2 regions of the Selenomonas sp. oral taxon 920 genome follow, and region 2 is predicted to be linked to the other one. Evidence: riboswitches for the same ligand, from Rfam matches in the RefSeq annotation. Region 2 holds a riboswitch; the other holds the start of a gene.

Region 1 (7,442 bases), 580 kb from region 2:
AGATGTACCCTGTCGGCACGCGTATCGACCTCGTCGTTGCGCCGCTTTACACGTATTTTCTGTGAGATAATCCGAGGCCGCCAATCGGTGGCCTCATATTTCTTTTGTCCTGTTTTTGCGAAATATAAAGACACTTTCGTCAAAGGATGTGAACTCTCTATGACCGATCACAAGACTGCCGAAGCAGTCCTCAAAAAATACGACCGCGAATCAAACACCGTCCACTACGCAGGCCTGCCGAAGAAAATCGTCGCCGCGATTGCCATCACATTTTCCGTTTTCCAGCTCTATACGGCAACCTTCGGCATCCTCGACGCGCAGCTCCAGCGTGCCGTCCACCTCGGCTTCGGACTTGCGCTCGCCTATCTCCTCTATCCCTTTCGGCGCGCGTGGACACGGGACAGCTTCTTTCACCCGATCGATGTGATCTTCGCCGTTCTCGGCGCGGCGGCACCTGCCTACATCGTCATCCAGTACCGTGAGCTCGTGACACGCGCAGGCTCTGTGTCAACGGCGGATGCCGTCGTCGGCGGCATCGGTATCCTGCTCGTCATTGAGGCGACGCGGCGCGTTGTGGGGCTGCCGATGGTGACCGTCGTTCTCTTCTTCCTCGCGTACGCTTTCCTCGGACCTTATATGCCGGGTGTGCTGGCACACCGAGGCCTCTCGATCGAGCAGCTCGTCAGCCATCTCTACTTCACGACAGAGGGCATCTTCGGCATTCCGCTCGGTGTCTCCTCGACCTTTATCTTCCTCTTTATCCTCTTCGGTGCGTACCTTGAAAGTACGGGGCTCGGCAAGTTCTTCATCGACCTCGCGAACGCAGTCGCGGGCTGGGCGAGCGGCGGCCCTGCGAAGGTTGCCGTGCTGTCGAGCGGACTGATGGGCACGGTCTCAGGCAGCTCCGTCGCGAACGTCGTCGGCACGGGTTCGCTTACGATCCCGATGATGAAGAAGCTCGGCTACCATCCGAACTTCGCGGGCGCGGTCGAGGCGGCGGCCTCCACGGGCGGGCAGCTCATGCCTCCGGTTATGGGTGCAGCGGCATTCCTCATGGCGGAGTTCGTCGGCGTTTCCTACATCGAGGTCGTCAAGGCGGCGGCGATCCCCGCACTCCTCTACTTTACGGGTGTGTGGCTCGGTGTGCATTTCGAGGCGAAGCGCAAGAACCTCAAAGGAATCCCGCGCAACGAACTGCCGAATTCGTTGACCCTCATCAAGGAACGCGGGCACCTCGCGATCCCGCTCGTCGTCATTGTCTATCTCCTCGTATCGGGCTACACGCCCATGCGTGCGGCGCTTGTCGCGATCGTCCTCTCCATCACCTGTGCCATGCTGCGAAAATCTACGCGCATGAAGCCGATCGAGATCGTCTACGGGCTCGAGCGTGGTGCAAAGGCGGTGCTCGGCGTGCTCATCGCGTGCGCAGCGGCGGGCATCATTATCGGTGTCGTCACGAAGACGGGTGTCGGGCTGCGCCTTGCCTCGGGGCTGATCGAGATGGCAGGGGGGATGCTCCTGCCCGCGATGTTCTTCACCATGATCACGGCAATCGTGCTCGGCATGGGCGTGCCGACCACGGCGAACTACGTCATCACCTCGACCATCGCTGCGCCTGCACTCGTGCAGATGGGCGTTCCCATCCTTGCGGCGCACATGTTCGTGTTCTACTTCGGCATCATTGCGGACGTGACACCGCCCGTCGCTCTCGCCGCCTACGCGGGAGCGGGCATCAGCGGAGGAAATGCGCTGAGGACGGGGGTGCACGCGTCAAAACTTGCCGTTGCGGCATTCATCATCCCGTACATCTTCGTGTTGTCTCCTGTCATTCTCATGGTGGATGCGACGCCGTTCGCCCTCATCATGACAACGCTGACCGCACTCGCGGGCATGGTCGCCGTCAGCTCGGCACTCTGCGGATTTCTTGCCGACCACTGCCGTGCTTATGAACGGCTGCTGCTCATCATTGCGGGACTCCTCATGATTAAGCCCGGCGGCATGACCGACATGATCGGTTTCGCTGTCTTTGCCGTGATTCTTGCGGTGCAGTACACGCGCGCAAAGAGGGCGGCGGCATGAAGACAGCACAGGAATATATAGAGGAGCGCAGCTTTTTCGAGGCGATAAAGACACTGAACGAGACTCCGGAAGTCGATCGTGATGCGCTCTGGAACTACCGCATGGGCTATGCCCTGTACTTTTATGCGATCAATCGGTATCCGAAGCTCTGTGTTCTGCGTTTGGCTCTCGGCTATTTGGAGCGTGCAGACGAGGATACGGCAAGCAAGGCGGAGATCGAGCGCGTCTTCTATGGAAAGCCCGGCGGCATGACGGCGCGGTGCCAAGAGGCGGTTGAAAACAAGCACGGCTGGTATGCGGAGGAGCCCGCCTCTATGAGTGTGGAGCAGCTCGTGCGTGAGGCTCAGGCAGAGCACGAGCGTGTGCGCCGTGAGGTGACGGCGTTCTTTGAACGTACACAGCGGCGCGAGATTGCGATCTCGCATCATCCTGCACAGGAAAAACTCCCCGTTGGCGCGAGCAAGTTCTACGGAACGCCTGACCTGCCCGCAGATTTTGACTGGCCGTACTATAAGGGAACGGACTTCGAGGGGGTGACGAAGAACCGCCCGCTTGCCTTTCTCGCGCAGATCAATCTTGGTGAAGCCGCGCAGTATGACCGTACAGGTCTCCTGCCGAAGACAGGTGTGCTCAGCTTCTTCTATGAGACCGTGTCAATGGAGTGGGGCTTTGAACTAAAGTCTGAGGGATATGCGCGCGTCTATTATTTCCCCGAGGCGGAGGGGCTTGTCCCGACACAGATTCCGGAGGAAACGAAGGAGTGGAGTGTGGGCGAGCAGGCGCTGACCTTTGCGGATGCCGTCAGTCTCCTGTCGTCTTTTGCATACAGCCGCAGGAGCGGGAAAGAGGTGGATTGGGACACCTACAACGAACTGCGGGCGGAGTTCGGCTGTGACGCTGCATTGCATGGGGATGATCACATGAAGATGCTCGGCTATGCCGACGAGATTCAGAATGAAATGGAGCCGGAGTGCGAACTCTACAGCAGAGGCATTGACGTGGATGTGCAGGAAGAGCTCTCCGAAGAGGAGGAAGCGGAACTTGTGAGAAATGCTGCAGATCATTGGGTGCTGCTGTTTCAGATGGGCACCGTCGAGGACGATGAAACGGAGCTCATGTACGGCGACTGCGGTCTGATTTACTTCTGGATTCGGAAGGAGGACCTTGCCGCGCGCAATTTCGACAACGTCCGCCTGATCCTGCAGTGCGGGTGACGAAAGGTTAAAGCGATACTGGCAACAGCTTGATAAGAGGATGGTCAAGCGTTCAATCAGCTCATCAAGGATATTGTGTGAAATCCATTCGATGGAATCGGAAAACCCGAACCATTGAAAGAGAATTTGACGAGCTTTTGGAGCCGACACATTGACGAGGAGCATTGGCTTGCCGATCTGATCGAAGGTTATGCAATTCTGATTTTTGCCTGTTGGGGGCATTACAATTAGCCTTGACAACGATATTAAAAGACGAGGAACTCCTGCAAAACGCAAGAGTTCCTCGTCTTTTGTGTGCGCCGTTTAGTCCTTATTATCGTTCGGGGTAATGTCGATGGGTGCATCCTCGAGCACCTGCTGCTCCTCCTCGGGCTTGCGCTTGCGGAGAATGAAGAATGCGCCTGCGCCGATGAGGACGATGACGAGGATGACGGTGCCGATGATTGCCGTCTTGTTCCAGAGGCGGAACGCGACCTCGATCTTCGACGACTCACCCGTCACGAGCGTCTTGCCGAGGTTCCATGTAAGCTGCTTGCCGTCGTTCTCCGAGCGGTCGGCGTTCGAGCTTGTGGGCACAACGGGCAGTGTCATCTGATAGGTGAACGTGATATTGCTCGCGAATGCGCCTGCGCCGCCGCCGTTCTGGCTGCCCTCAAAGAGCAGGTCAAAGTTGTAGTCCGTGTAGAACAGGCTCTTGTTCGCGGTGATGCCCGTGTTCTTGCCCTCGTTCGCCTTGAAGAAGTCATTTTCCGAGAGCTTGTCGATCGTTGCGTAGTGCTCCGTGATTTCGTAGCCCGCCATATTCTCCTTCGTCACGGGCGTAACCTGCGCGTCCGGATTCTTCGCCGTCGTCGCCGCCTTGCTCTGCTCGACAATCTCGGCGAGCATGGGCACGCTGACGAGCGTCGTCTTCAGATCGGCACTGCCGTCCTCGTTGATGACGACGTTCACGTCGCCGCTGAAACAGCCGCTTGTGAGCGCGAGTACGCCCAGCATCGCAGCCGCGAGAACTGTGCGCATCGTGCGTGTGCATCGTGTCAGAAACATAAGATACCTCCTCAATTACTGTCAACAAATCCACTGCCATTCTAACATGAGCGCATCGAATTTTGCAAGATGACGATTGGCACAAAGTTTTTGTCATGATGGATGAACTGGTTGGGGTAAAGGGCAGAATCTATTTTTTCTTGTTCAAACGTCAATCTCATGCTATGCTCATAAAAAATACATATTTATGTTTTTCGAGCCGCCGTACCTGTGGCGTATGCTATGGTGCGTCGGCCTGATCGCGGAATCCCGCAGATCACGGGGGAAGGTATGGAAACGTCCTTCCCTGCCCGCAGACTTCTGTCTGCATTGCAAAGGAAAACCGGCATGGGGAGGACTGCGCTCTTTTTGTGCGCTGTAATTGCTCACCGGATTTTTTCGGTGGGCATTTTTATTGGGAAAATTCGGGAAAGGGGTTTTATGGGGCAATATGCACGTATGATGGCGGCGGGCAGTGTACTCGCCGTGCTGTTTTTCGTCCTCTCACTTTCGGTGGGACGGTTCTATGTCCCGTTCGATCAGGTGGCAGCAATTCTTGCATCGAATTTTATTGAACTTCCGATCACGTGGGATGCGTCGATGTATAACGTCGTCATGGTGATCCGTCTGCCGCGCGTGCTCGGCGGCATCCTCGTGGGAGTTGCGCTCGCGGTATCGGGTGCGGCGTATCAGGGTGTCTTCCGCAACGATCTCGTCTCGCCCGATCTGCTCGGTGTCTCGCAGGGCGCGAGCGTGGGCGCGTGCCTTGCGATTCTCGTGCATCTGACGCTCGGCGGGACGGCGGTCGCGGCATTCCTCGGCGGTATCGCGGCAGTTACAATGACACTCATGCTGCCAAAGCTCGTGCAGAGCCGCTCGCGCATTGTGCTTGTCCTCTGCGGCATCATTGTATCGGGTTTTATGGCGGCGGTGATCGGGCTGCTCAAATACCTCGCCGACCCCGATACGGAGCTGGCGGATATTGTCTACTGGCAGCTCGGCAGCCTTGCAAAGGTCTCGTGGGACAATCTGCTCTACGTCACGCCGATCATCGTCTTCACGCTTGCGGGGCTGCTTGCGATGCGCTGGCGCATGAATGTGCTTTCGCTCTCGGATCAGGAGGCGGCGAGCTTCGGCGTGAATGTGCAGCGCGAGCGTCTTGCCGTGATCGCGCTCGCAACCCTGCTGACAGCATCGGCGGTGTGCCTGAGCGGAACGATCGGCTGGATCGGGCTCATCCTGCCGCATCTGGCGCGGATGCTCGTCGGCGGCAACCACGCGCATCTCCTGCCCGCAACGGCGGTACTCGCCGCGTCCTTCCTGATGCTCGCCGATCTCCTCGCGCGTACGCTGACCTCTGCGGAGGTTCCGCTCGGGATTCTCTGCGGCTTTGTCGGCACACCGTTCTTTGCGTGGATTCTCTATCGCCAGCGGAGGTATTTCTGATGGAGCGCGCAATGCTTTGGCTCGACGACGGTTCATTCCGCTACCGCACGGACGCGCCGTACATCTTCGAGCATATCTCGTTCTCAATCAAGGGCGGCGAGGTGCTCGCGCTCCTCGGGCGCAACGGTGTCGGCAAGTCCACGCTCCTCGCGTGCCTGATGGGATTTCAGGAGCTGACGCAGGGACGCATCTATACGAACGGGCAGAACATCTATGCGATGTCGCCGCGTGAGCGCGCGCGGGAGATCGCGTTCGTGCCGCAGATCATCAGCGCGGAGAGCTCGTTTACGGTGCGTGACTATGTGTCCTTCGGCGCGACGGTGCGCACGGGGATGTTCTCCGCGCCGAGCAGGGCGGACTATGCGCAGACGGATGCGATTCTCGAGGAGCTCGGCATTGCGCACATTCGCGACCGCCAGTGCAGGGAGCTCAGCGGCGGGCAGCGGCAGCTGGTCGCCATCGGGCGCGCACTGCTTCAAAATACGAGGCTGATCCTTATGGACGAGCCGACGGCGGCACTCGACGTGCGCAATCAGGTGCTCGTCCTGCAGACAATCGACAGTCTGCGTGCAAAGGGCTACGGTGTGGTCTTTACAACGCATCTGCCCGAGCAGGCACTGCTGCTGAACAGCCGCGTCGCGCTCTGTTTCGGCACGCATATGGATTTTTACGAATCCGTGGACGAGGTGCGGGCATCGCATCTGGAGGAGCTGTACGGGACGAAGCTGAGCCTTTTCCACAGCAACAATGTGCAGCGTACGGTCTGTGTGATTCCAACACTATAGGGAGATTGCAGTTGTTGTATTTGGCAGTGTAGTGTTGTAACCGTGCAGTGCTCCAAAGCGAACCCTAGTGGAGCAAGTGAGTAAATACTGACCTGTCCAAGAAGCAAGTCCGCAGGACGCAGCTGATTGGGTAACAGGTCGCATGGGAAAACGTCCCAAGAACACAAGCGACAGCGCAGTGCGATTGGATGACGTTGACCGCTCGGGCGACTCGCCCCCGGCGTACTTCTTTCGTTCAAGCGAAGCGCGTTTAAGAAGTGCGCCGGTATTTAGGCGAACGAGCACGCGATCACTTGCGCAACTAAGCGTTCGCGTGGAGCACGCACGGCAAAACGATACACTGCTTCAAGATATATTTGTTTTTTAGGAAAGGATGTATGCAATGAAGAAAAATCTCATCGCGCTGCTGGCTCTCATCATGGTGCTTGCAGCACTCGTGGGCTGCGGGACGGAGAACGCCGCGCAGGGTAAGCAGGAAAGGACGCGCACGGTCACGGACATTGACGGCACGGAGGTCACGATCCCGGCAAACATCGAGCGCATCGCCGACCTCTGGCACGCGAACAATCAGGTCGTGCTGCTCCTCGGCGGCGCGGATAAGCTCGTCACGACAACGAAGAACGTGCAGGGGCTCCCGTGGTTCGCGCAGGTCTATCCGCGCATTGCGGAGATCTCCGCACCCGTCAAGGGCACGGATGTGAACTGGGAAGAGGTCGAGAAGGAGAAGCCGCAGGTCGTGCTTGCGAGCAGTAAGGAACAGATCGAGACGGCACGCAAGAACGGCTATACGGCGGTGCGTGTCAACTTTGCGACCTATGACGGGCTGCGCAAGGTAGTGAAGATCACGGGCGATGTGCTCGGCGGCGATGCTGTGAAGAACGCGGAGACGTAC
Region 2 (7,442 bases):
CCTGATCCTGCGCATCGCGGGCGCAACACGCTCCTTCTTGCTGCGATTGATGCTGACGGAGGCGGTCATTACCTCGGCGGCAGGCGGAGCGGCAGGTATCGCCATCGGCGCGCTTGTCCTGCTGCCGTTTGCCGGACTCATGAAGGAGGGGTTGATGCGTCCCTATCTCCTGCCGGATGTCGGAACGATTGCAATGCTCGCCGTGAATACACTCGCTGTGGCGATCCTGTCGGGAACTCTCTCAGCAGCGTGGACGGTGGGGCGCGTGACGAATACGCAGATCAGTGAGATGCTGCGGGAGGATGGATGATGGAACTTCGTGCGGAGAAAATCAGTCAGGACTTTTTGCGCTATAGTGCAAAGGATGGCTATTTCATAGCGGTGCAGGAGACGGATTTCCGCCTTTCAGCGGGGGCTCTCACAGTGGTGACGGGACGCTCGGGCAGCGGCAAGAGTACGCTGCTCCATATCCTTGGGGGACTGATGAAGCCCGTGACGGGGCGCGTGCTCGTGGATGATGTGGATCTCTATACGATGGGGGAGGACGCACGTACCCGTCTGCGCAGCCGCTGCATCGGCATCGTTCCGCAGCGTCTGATGTCGCTCGCCGCGCTCTCGGTGCGCGAGAATATCCTGCTGCCCGCACTGCTTGCGGGCGAGGCAGAAAAATTTGCTCTGCGTGCGGATGAACTGATGGAACGTCTCGGGATCCGTAAGCTCGCATCGGTCACTCCGTCGGAACTCTCGGGCGGGGAACTCAGGCGCGTGACGATTGCACGGGCGCTCGTGATGCAGCCCGGAATTCTGCTCACGGACGAGCCGACGGGCGATCTCGATGAGGAGAATACGCAGAGCGTCCTCCGTCTCCTGCGTGAGACGGCAGATGCGGGCACTGCCGTCCTTCTCGTCACGCACGAGAGTGAAGCGCGAAACTACGCCGATACCTGCTATACAATGACGGCGGGGAAGTTGGAAAAAATCGCATAAGAAATCCCGAACGGTGACGAATCACTGTTCGGGATTTTTGCACTTTAGTCCCTCAGAAGCATAAGCTCCTCGACGGGGAAGTTGAAATACAATATATCGCCGATGCCGCCTTCGTGCGCGTGCCACGTTGCTTTGTCGATTTCCCAGCGGATGGGCATCGCTCCATCTGCAAAGCGCAGCATGACGATGTAGGTAAAGGTGCTCTCGATGACCTCGGCGATGTGTGCAGGGAGCGCATCCACATCGTTCTCTGACGCAAGCACAAGATAGTGCGCGCGGACGGCGATGTGGCGCACGTCCGTCGCCGCATTTGCGACGCGGAGCGTGATGCCCCAGTCGATCGCCTCGACGTGGTGCTCGTCTACACGGTGAGCGGCAGAGATGTTCTTGCAGCCCGTGAGTGTGGTCGCGGCACGCGTGCCGGGATTTCGAAAGAGTTCGTGCTTATCCGTCGGCGGCGTGAGCTGCCCACGATCGACGGTCGCGATCTCCTGTGCGATACGGAATGCCTCGTCGCGGTCATGTGTGACGAGGATCGCCGAGATGTCCTGCATGGCGAGGATTTCGCGCAGTGCAAGCTCGATCTGCCACTTGAGGTGAGTGTCGAGCGCGGAGAGCGGCTCGTCGAGGAGCAGCACATCCGCGCCGCGTGCGAGGATACGTGCGAAGGCGACGCGCTGCTGCTGTCCGCCCGAGAGCCCCGCAGGATAGGCGTTTTCCAGCCCTTCCAGCGAGAACCGTGCGACGTTCTCTTTGAAGATACGCTCCTTTTCCTCACGCGTGCCGTCCAGCGCAAAGATGATGTTCTCGCGTACGGTCATGTTCGGAAAGAGGGCGTAGTTCTGAAAGAGGTAGCCGACGTTCCGCGCCTGCGGCGGGAGGTTGATGCCCTTTTCACTGTCAAAGAGGATGCGCTCGTTCAGGACAATCTGTCCGCAGTCGGGACGCTCGAGCCCCGCGATGCACTTGAGCGTCATGCTCTTGCCGCTGCCCGATGCGCCGAGGAGGGCGAGGGTCGTGTCCGTGAGCGTAAAGTTTGCCGCAAGAGTGAAGTCACGCAGGCGTTTTTTGATGTTGACGACGAGCTTCATTCACGCACCTCCCGTTTGAGGTACAGGTTCATCGCTCCGATAAAGAAGAGTGAGAACAGGGAGATGATGATCGCCCAGCGAAAGGCGAGGTTGTAGTCGTTCGCCTGTACCGCCGCATAGATGGCAGTGGACATGGTCTGCGTACGTCCCGGAATATTGCCCGCGAACATGATGGTTGCGCCGAACTCACCGAGTGCGCGGGCAAACGAGAGGACGAGCCCCGCGAGGATGCCGTGCCGTGCATTCGGCAGAATGATACGCCAGAAGATGCGCCAGTTGTTGACGCTGAGTGTCTGCGCCGCGTGGATCATGCTCTGGTCAATCGCCTCGAATGCACCGCGTGCCGTGCGGTACATGAGCGGGAGGCTCACGATGACCGCCGCGATGACCGCCGCGCGCCAAGTAAAGACGAGCGGCAGGTCGATTGACAGGAGGAAACTTCCAATCGTACTGCGCTTTCCGAAGAAGAGCAGGAGGAAGAATCCGACGACGGTCGGCGGCAGAACGAGCGGCAGGGTAATCACGGCGTCGGCGATCGTGCCCGCGAGGCGGCTGCGGATCTGCAGGACACCGTAGGCTAGAGCAATGCCGACGAAGAAGGTGATGACCGTCGCAAGACCCGCGACCTCAAGCGAGATGATGAGCGGGGATAGCGTTTCGTCCGTCATTATTTCACTTTGAAGCCGTATTTCTCAAAGACTTTCTTCGCAGCGTCCGTCTGGAGGAACGCGAGGAAATCCTTTGCTTCGTTCATGTTCTTCGCATCCTTGAGGACGGCGGCGGGGTAGACGATAGGTTTATGTGTATCGGCAGGAGCAACGGCGGCGACCTTTACCTTATCCGAGATGGCGGCATCGGTTGCGTAGACAACGCCGCAGTCCGCATCGCCCGTCTCGACCCACGCGAGCACTTGACGGACATCCGAGCCGTAGACGGCGCGCGCTTTGACATCATCGAGGATGCCGAGCTTTGTAAAGACTTCCTCACTGTACTGTCCGACGGGTACGCCCTTCGGTTCACCGAGCGCGATGTGTGCGACCTGCGGGTCAAGCACTGCCTTGAAGTCGGGGAGGTTCAGCTTGCTGTCCTTCGCCGTAATCAGCACCACGTCGTTGATGAGCAGATCGACGCGCGTGCCGTCCGCTAGGAGTTTCTTCTCGTCGAGTGCATTCATCTGTTTCTGTGCAGCGGAGACAAAGACATCGGCGGCGCCGCCGTTCTCGATCGCCTGCTGGAGTGCACCGCTGCTGCCGAAGTTGAAGACGAGCTTCGTATTTCCGTGCTCCTTCTCGTACATTCCGCCAAGTTCCTTCATCGCGTCTGTGAGGCTCGCCGCCGCCGAGACCTGCAGCTCGATGGGACCCTCCTTCGGCGTGTCCATCTTGTTTGCACTGTCGCCGCCGCCCACGCAGCCAGCGGTGAAGAGTGCCATGGCGGTGAGACCTGCCGTAAGTAAGTTCCTAAGTTTCATGGTAGTATTCTCCTTTACAAAATAGAGTAGGCACGACCGTTTCCAAGTCGTACCCCGTGACGGAATCCGTCAGGCAAGGCGTCGTAGCAAATTTGCCTTAGATAATCCTTGCTCGGAGTGTGTGTTGGAAAAGCTGACCTTTCCCCGAATCAGCGGACAAATGTGCCGCTCTTGCCGCCGGACTTGCGCTCGAGATGAATGTCTCCGATCTCCATGCGCTTGTCAATTGCCTTGCACATATCGTAGATTGTGAGGAGTGCAACGCTCACAGCGTGCAGTGCCTCCATCTCGACCCCCGTCTCGCCTGTGACCTTTACAGTCGCAGTCGCACGTACGGCGCGGCGCGGAATCTCCTCAAGCGCGAAGTCGAGCGTGCATTTGGCGAGCGGCAGCGGGTGGCAGAGCGGGATGGTGTCCGATGTGCGCTTTGCCGCCATGATCCCTGCGATGCGTGCAACGCCGAGTACATCGCCCTTCGCCGCAGTGCCTCCCTCGATGGCGGCATAGACCGCATCGCTCACATAGATGCGTCCGCTTGCAATCGCCTCGCGGTGCGTCTTCTCCTTGCCGCTGACATCTACCATGATCGCGGCGCCGCCCTCATCGAAGTGCGTCAGTCCTGCGTTCGGCATGTGTATTCCTCCTTTCTGACCGAATGTTTTAATCATAGCGTACCTTGCATTGAAAATCAATCGTTTGCGCGCAATCTTCTGTTACAGAAAAGAGGGACAAAGGGCGCAAAAAACCTTTCTCATTTACGAAAAATCATAGAGAAAATTTATTTTATGTGGTATAATCAATAAGAAGAATGTATAAATGAGAATGGTTTTTAGAGAAAGATTAATTCGTCGCAAAACTATTCTTGTTTGATCGCGAATGTGTATTATATACTATGTATTTTCAAAAATACATATCGATGGAACGGGAGGGACTATGCGGGAGGTTCGCGTTCAGGACGCAGTAGGGATGATGCTCTGCCACGACATTACGGAGATCGTGCGGGGGGAGCGCAAGGGAGCGCGATTCCGCAAGGGCGATGTGATCCGCGCGGAGGATGTCGAGGTGCTGCTGCGCATTGGCAAGGAGCATATCTACGTCTGGGAGGACGACGAGAATATGCTGCACGAGAACGATGCGGCAGTGATTCTGCGTGACCTCTGCCGGAGCGACTACATGACGGCGAGCGAGCCGAAGGAAGGCAAGATCGAGCTGACATCGACAGTGGACGGCGTGTTCGAGGTGCGCGAGGATGCACTCAATGCGGTGAACGATATCACGGATGTGATGATCGCGACGATCGCGCAGCACTATCCCGTAAAGGCGGGGACGAAGCTCGCAGGGATGCGCGTGATTCCGCTCGTCATTGATAAGAGCACTATGGAAAAGGTGCGTGAGACGGCAGGTTCCGAGCCGCTGCTGCGCATTCTTCCCTATCGAAAGATGAAGGTCGGCGTTGTGACGACGGGCTCGGAGGTCTTTCACGGACGCATCAAGGACACCTTTACGCCCGTCATTGACAGCAAACTGCGCGCGTTCGGACTACAGGTAGACGAGCATCGTCTCTCAGATGACGGGACGGAGCATACGCGTGCGGCGATTGAGGAACTGCTTGCCCTTGGCATGGACATGGTACTCTGTACAGGCGGCATGAGTGTCGATCCCGACGACCGCACGCCCGCCGCGATTCGTGCGACGGGGGCACGCGTGGTGACGTACGGCGCACCCGTGCTGCCGGGTGCGATGTTCCTGCTCGCCTACTACGAGAAGGACGGGCGCAGCGTACCGATCATGGGGCTGCCGGGCTGCGTCATGTACTCGCCCGCGACGATCTTTGATATCATCATGCCGCGCGTGATTGCGGGCAGTGAGTGGACGAGGCGCGAAATCACGCGCCTCGGCATCGGCGGACTCTGCATGGAGTGCAAGGTGTGCCACTATCCCGTGTGTCCGTTCGGAAAGTGAGATGTGATATTCCGCACAGACATAGAGACGAATATTTTGTATAAAGATACGTGTATGAACATCAGGGAGGGGGCGGCTACGATGCAGGACATCGAACTCGAACAGGCAGTAGAGGTGCTGCTTGCACATACAACACCGGTTGCGGAAACGGAGCGCGTTCCCCTGCTGGATGCTGTGGGACGTGTCGCGGCGGAGGACGTGCGTGCGGGGTTTGACAACCCGCCGTTCGACCGTTCGCCGCTCGACGGCTATACGTTCGCTGCGGCAAGTACGCGTGGCGCCTCGGCGGAGAATCCCGTTACGCTGCGCGTCGTCGGCGAGGAGTGCGCTGGTGATTTCTTCGATGGGGTTGTCGGTGCGGGCGAATGCGTCCGCATCATGACGGGCGGCGCGATTCCAAAGGGCTGCGACTGTGTGGTGCGGCAGGAGGATGTACGCGAGGACGGGGAGCAAATTCACGTTCCGTTCACGTCTGAGCCGTACGAGAACTACTGTTATGCGGGCGAGGACATCAAGAAGGGAACTGTCCTCATTCGGCAGGGGCAGTGCATCCGCGCGGCGCATCTGGCGGTGCTCGCAAGTGAGGGCTATGGCGACGTTCTTGTCCGTCGGCGCGTGCGCGTCGCTGTCGCCAGTACGGGCGATGAACTGCTCCAACCGGGCGAGTCTCTTCGTCCCGGCAAGATCTACAACAGCAACCTTTACCTGCTCGCAGGGCGCCTGAAGGAGCTCGGTGCAGAGGTGACGGTTGTCGGCTCTGTGCCGGATGATGTGGAGCGGGCAGCATCGGTGATTGCCTCCTACGCGGACAAGGTGGATCTCTTTCTGACCTCGGGCGGCGTGTCCGTCGGCAAGAAGGACATCATGCATGGTGTTGTGCCTGCGCTCGGTGCGGAGCGCCTCTTCTGGCGCGTCTGCATGAAGCCGGGTGCGCCCGCGATTGCCTATACGCGCGGGAAGATGCTCGGCATTGCGCTCTCGGGCAATCCGTTCGCTGCATACGCGACGTTCGAGCTGATGGCGCGTGCGGCACTGGCGCATCTTGCGGGTGAGACGGAGGTCACGCGCCCCCGTCGGCGTGCGGTGCTCGCCGACGCATTTCCAAAGGCGTGCCTCGGTCGGCGGTTCCTGCGTGCACGGATCGAGGCGGACGGGCGCATCTCGCTGCCTGATCAGCACGAGTCCGGCTCGCTCTTTTCGGCGGCGGGCTGTGATGCGTTCGTGGACGTGCCGGCGGGGACAAAGCCGCTTGCGGCAGGTGCAGAGGTAGAGGTTGTAATCCTTTAGTTTTAGATAGAAGGCTATTATGCAGGATCAGTTTCAGAGGAAAATTGAATATCTGCGCATTTCGGTGACGGACTGCTGCAATCTCCGCTGTCGCTACTGCATGCCTGCACACGGCGTGAAGAAGATGGCGCACGCGGATGTGCTCACCTATGAGGAGATCCTGCGGAACGTGCGTGCACTTGCGGGGGTGGGGATTCGCAAGGTGCGTCTGACGGGCGGCGAGCCGCTTGTGCGCCGCGACATTGTACATCTCGTGCGCGGGCTGAAGGAGACACCGGGCATTGAGACGGTTGCGATCACGACGAACGGTGTCCTGCTCGGTGCGATGATGGACGAGCTCTTGGACGCGGGACTGGATGCGGTAAACCTCAGCCTCGATACGCTCGACGGGGGCAAGTTCTTCTCCATTACGCGGCGCCCAATGTTCGGTGCGGTCATGGAGACTCTGGAACGCCTGACGCGCGAGACGCAGCTCGATATCAAGATGAACTGTGTGCCGATTGCGGGCGTGAACGACGATGAGATCACGGCACTCGCATCACTTGCACGTGATCATGCGATTAAGATGCGTTTTATCGAGCTCATGCCGATCGGTTGTGCCCGCACGGAGGGATATCGCGGCGTACCGATGGATGAGGTGCGTG

The links. Region 2 has a riboswitch for molybdenum cofactor ahead of modA (molybdate ABC transporter substrate-binding protein). Riboswitches for the same ligand answer to the same signal wherever they lie in the genome.
Region 1: linked by a shared signal. The riboswitch ahead of BCS37_RS10280 (FecCD family ABC transporter permease) and the one ahead of modA (molybdate ABC transporter substrate-binding protein) in region 2 are both predicted to bind molybdenum cofactor.

What each region holds. Positions count from the first base shown of each region.
Region 1 covers NZ_CP017042.1:2,155,251-2,162,692, reverse strand. Annotated here, with positions in the region: gene BCS37_RS10300 (DUF1850 domain-containing protein) at 1-65, shown strand, start outside; gene BCS37_RS10295 (TRAP transporter permease) at 160-2,079, shown strand; gene BCS37_RS10290 (YwqG family protein) at 2,076-3,293, shown strand; gene BCS37_RS12290 (hypothetical protein) at 3,408-3,524, shown strand; gene BCS37_RS10285 (hypothetical protein) at 3,597-4,340, opposite strand; molybdenum cofactor riboswitch at 4,521-4,676, shown strand; gene BCS37_RS10280 (FecCD family ABC transporter permease) at 4,761-5,765, shown strand; gene BCS37_RS10275 (ABC transporter ATP-binding protein) at 5,765-6,550, shown strand; gene BCS37_RS10270 (ABC transporter substrate-binding protein) at 6,933-7,442, shown strand, end outside.
Region 2 covers NZ_CP017042.1:357,997-365,438, forward strand. Annotated here, with positions in the region: gene BCS37_RS01590 (FtsX-like permease family protein) at 1-310, shown strand, start outside; gene BCS37_RS01595 (ABC transporter ATP-binding protein) at 307-987, shown strand; gene BCS37_RS01600 (sulfate/molybdate ABC transporter ATP-binding protein) at 1,032-2,078, opposite strand; gene modB (molybdate ABC transporter permease subunit) at 2,075-2,746, opposite strand; gene modA (molybdate ABC transporter substrate-binding protein) at 2,746-3,549, opposite strand; molybdenum cofactor riboswitch at 3,543-3,679, opposite strand; gene moaC (cyclic pyranopterin monophosphate synthase MoaC) at 3,699-4,181, opposite strand; gene BCS37_RS01620 (molybdopterin-binding protein) at 4,483-5,511, shown strand; gene BCS37_RS01625 (molybdopterin molybdotransferase MoeA) at 5,593-6,798, shown strand; gene moaA (GTP 3',8-cyclase MoaA) at 6,818-7,442, shown strand, end outside.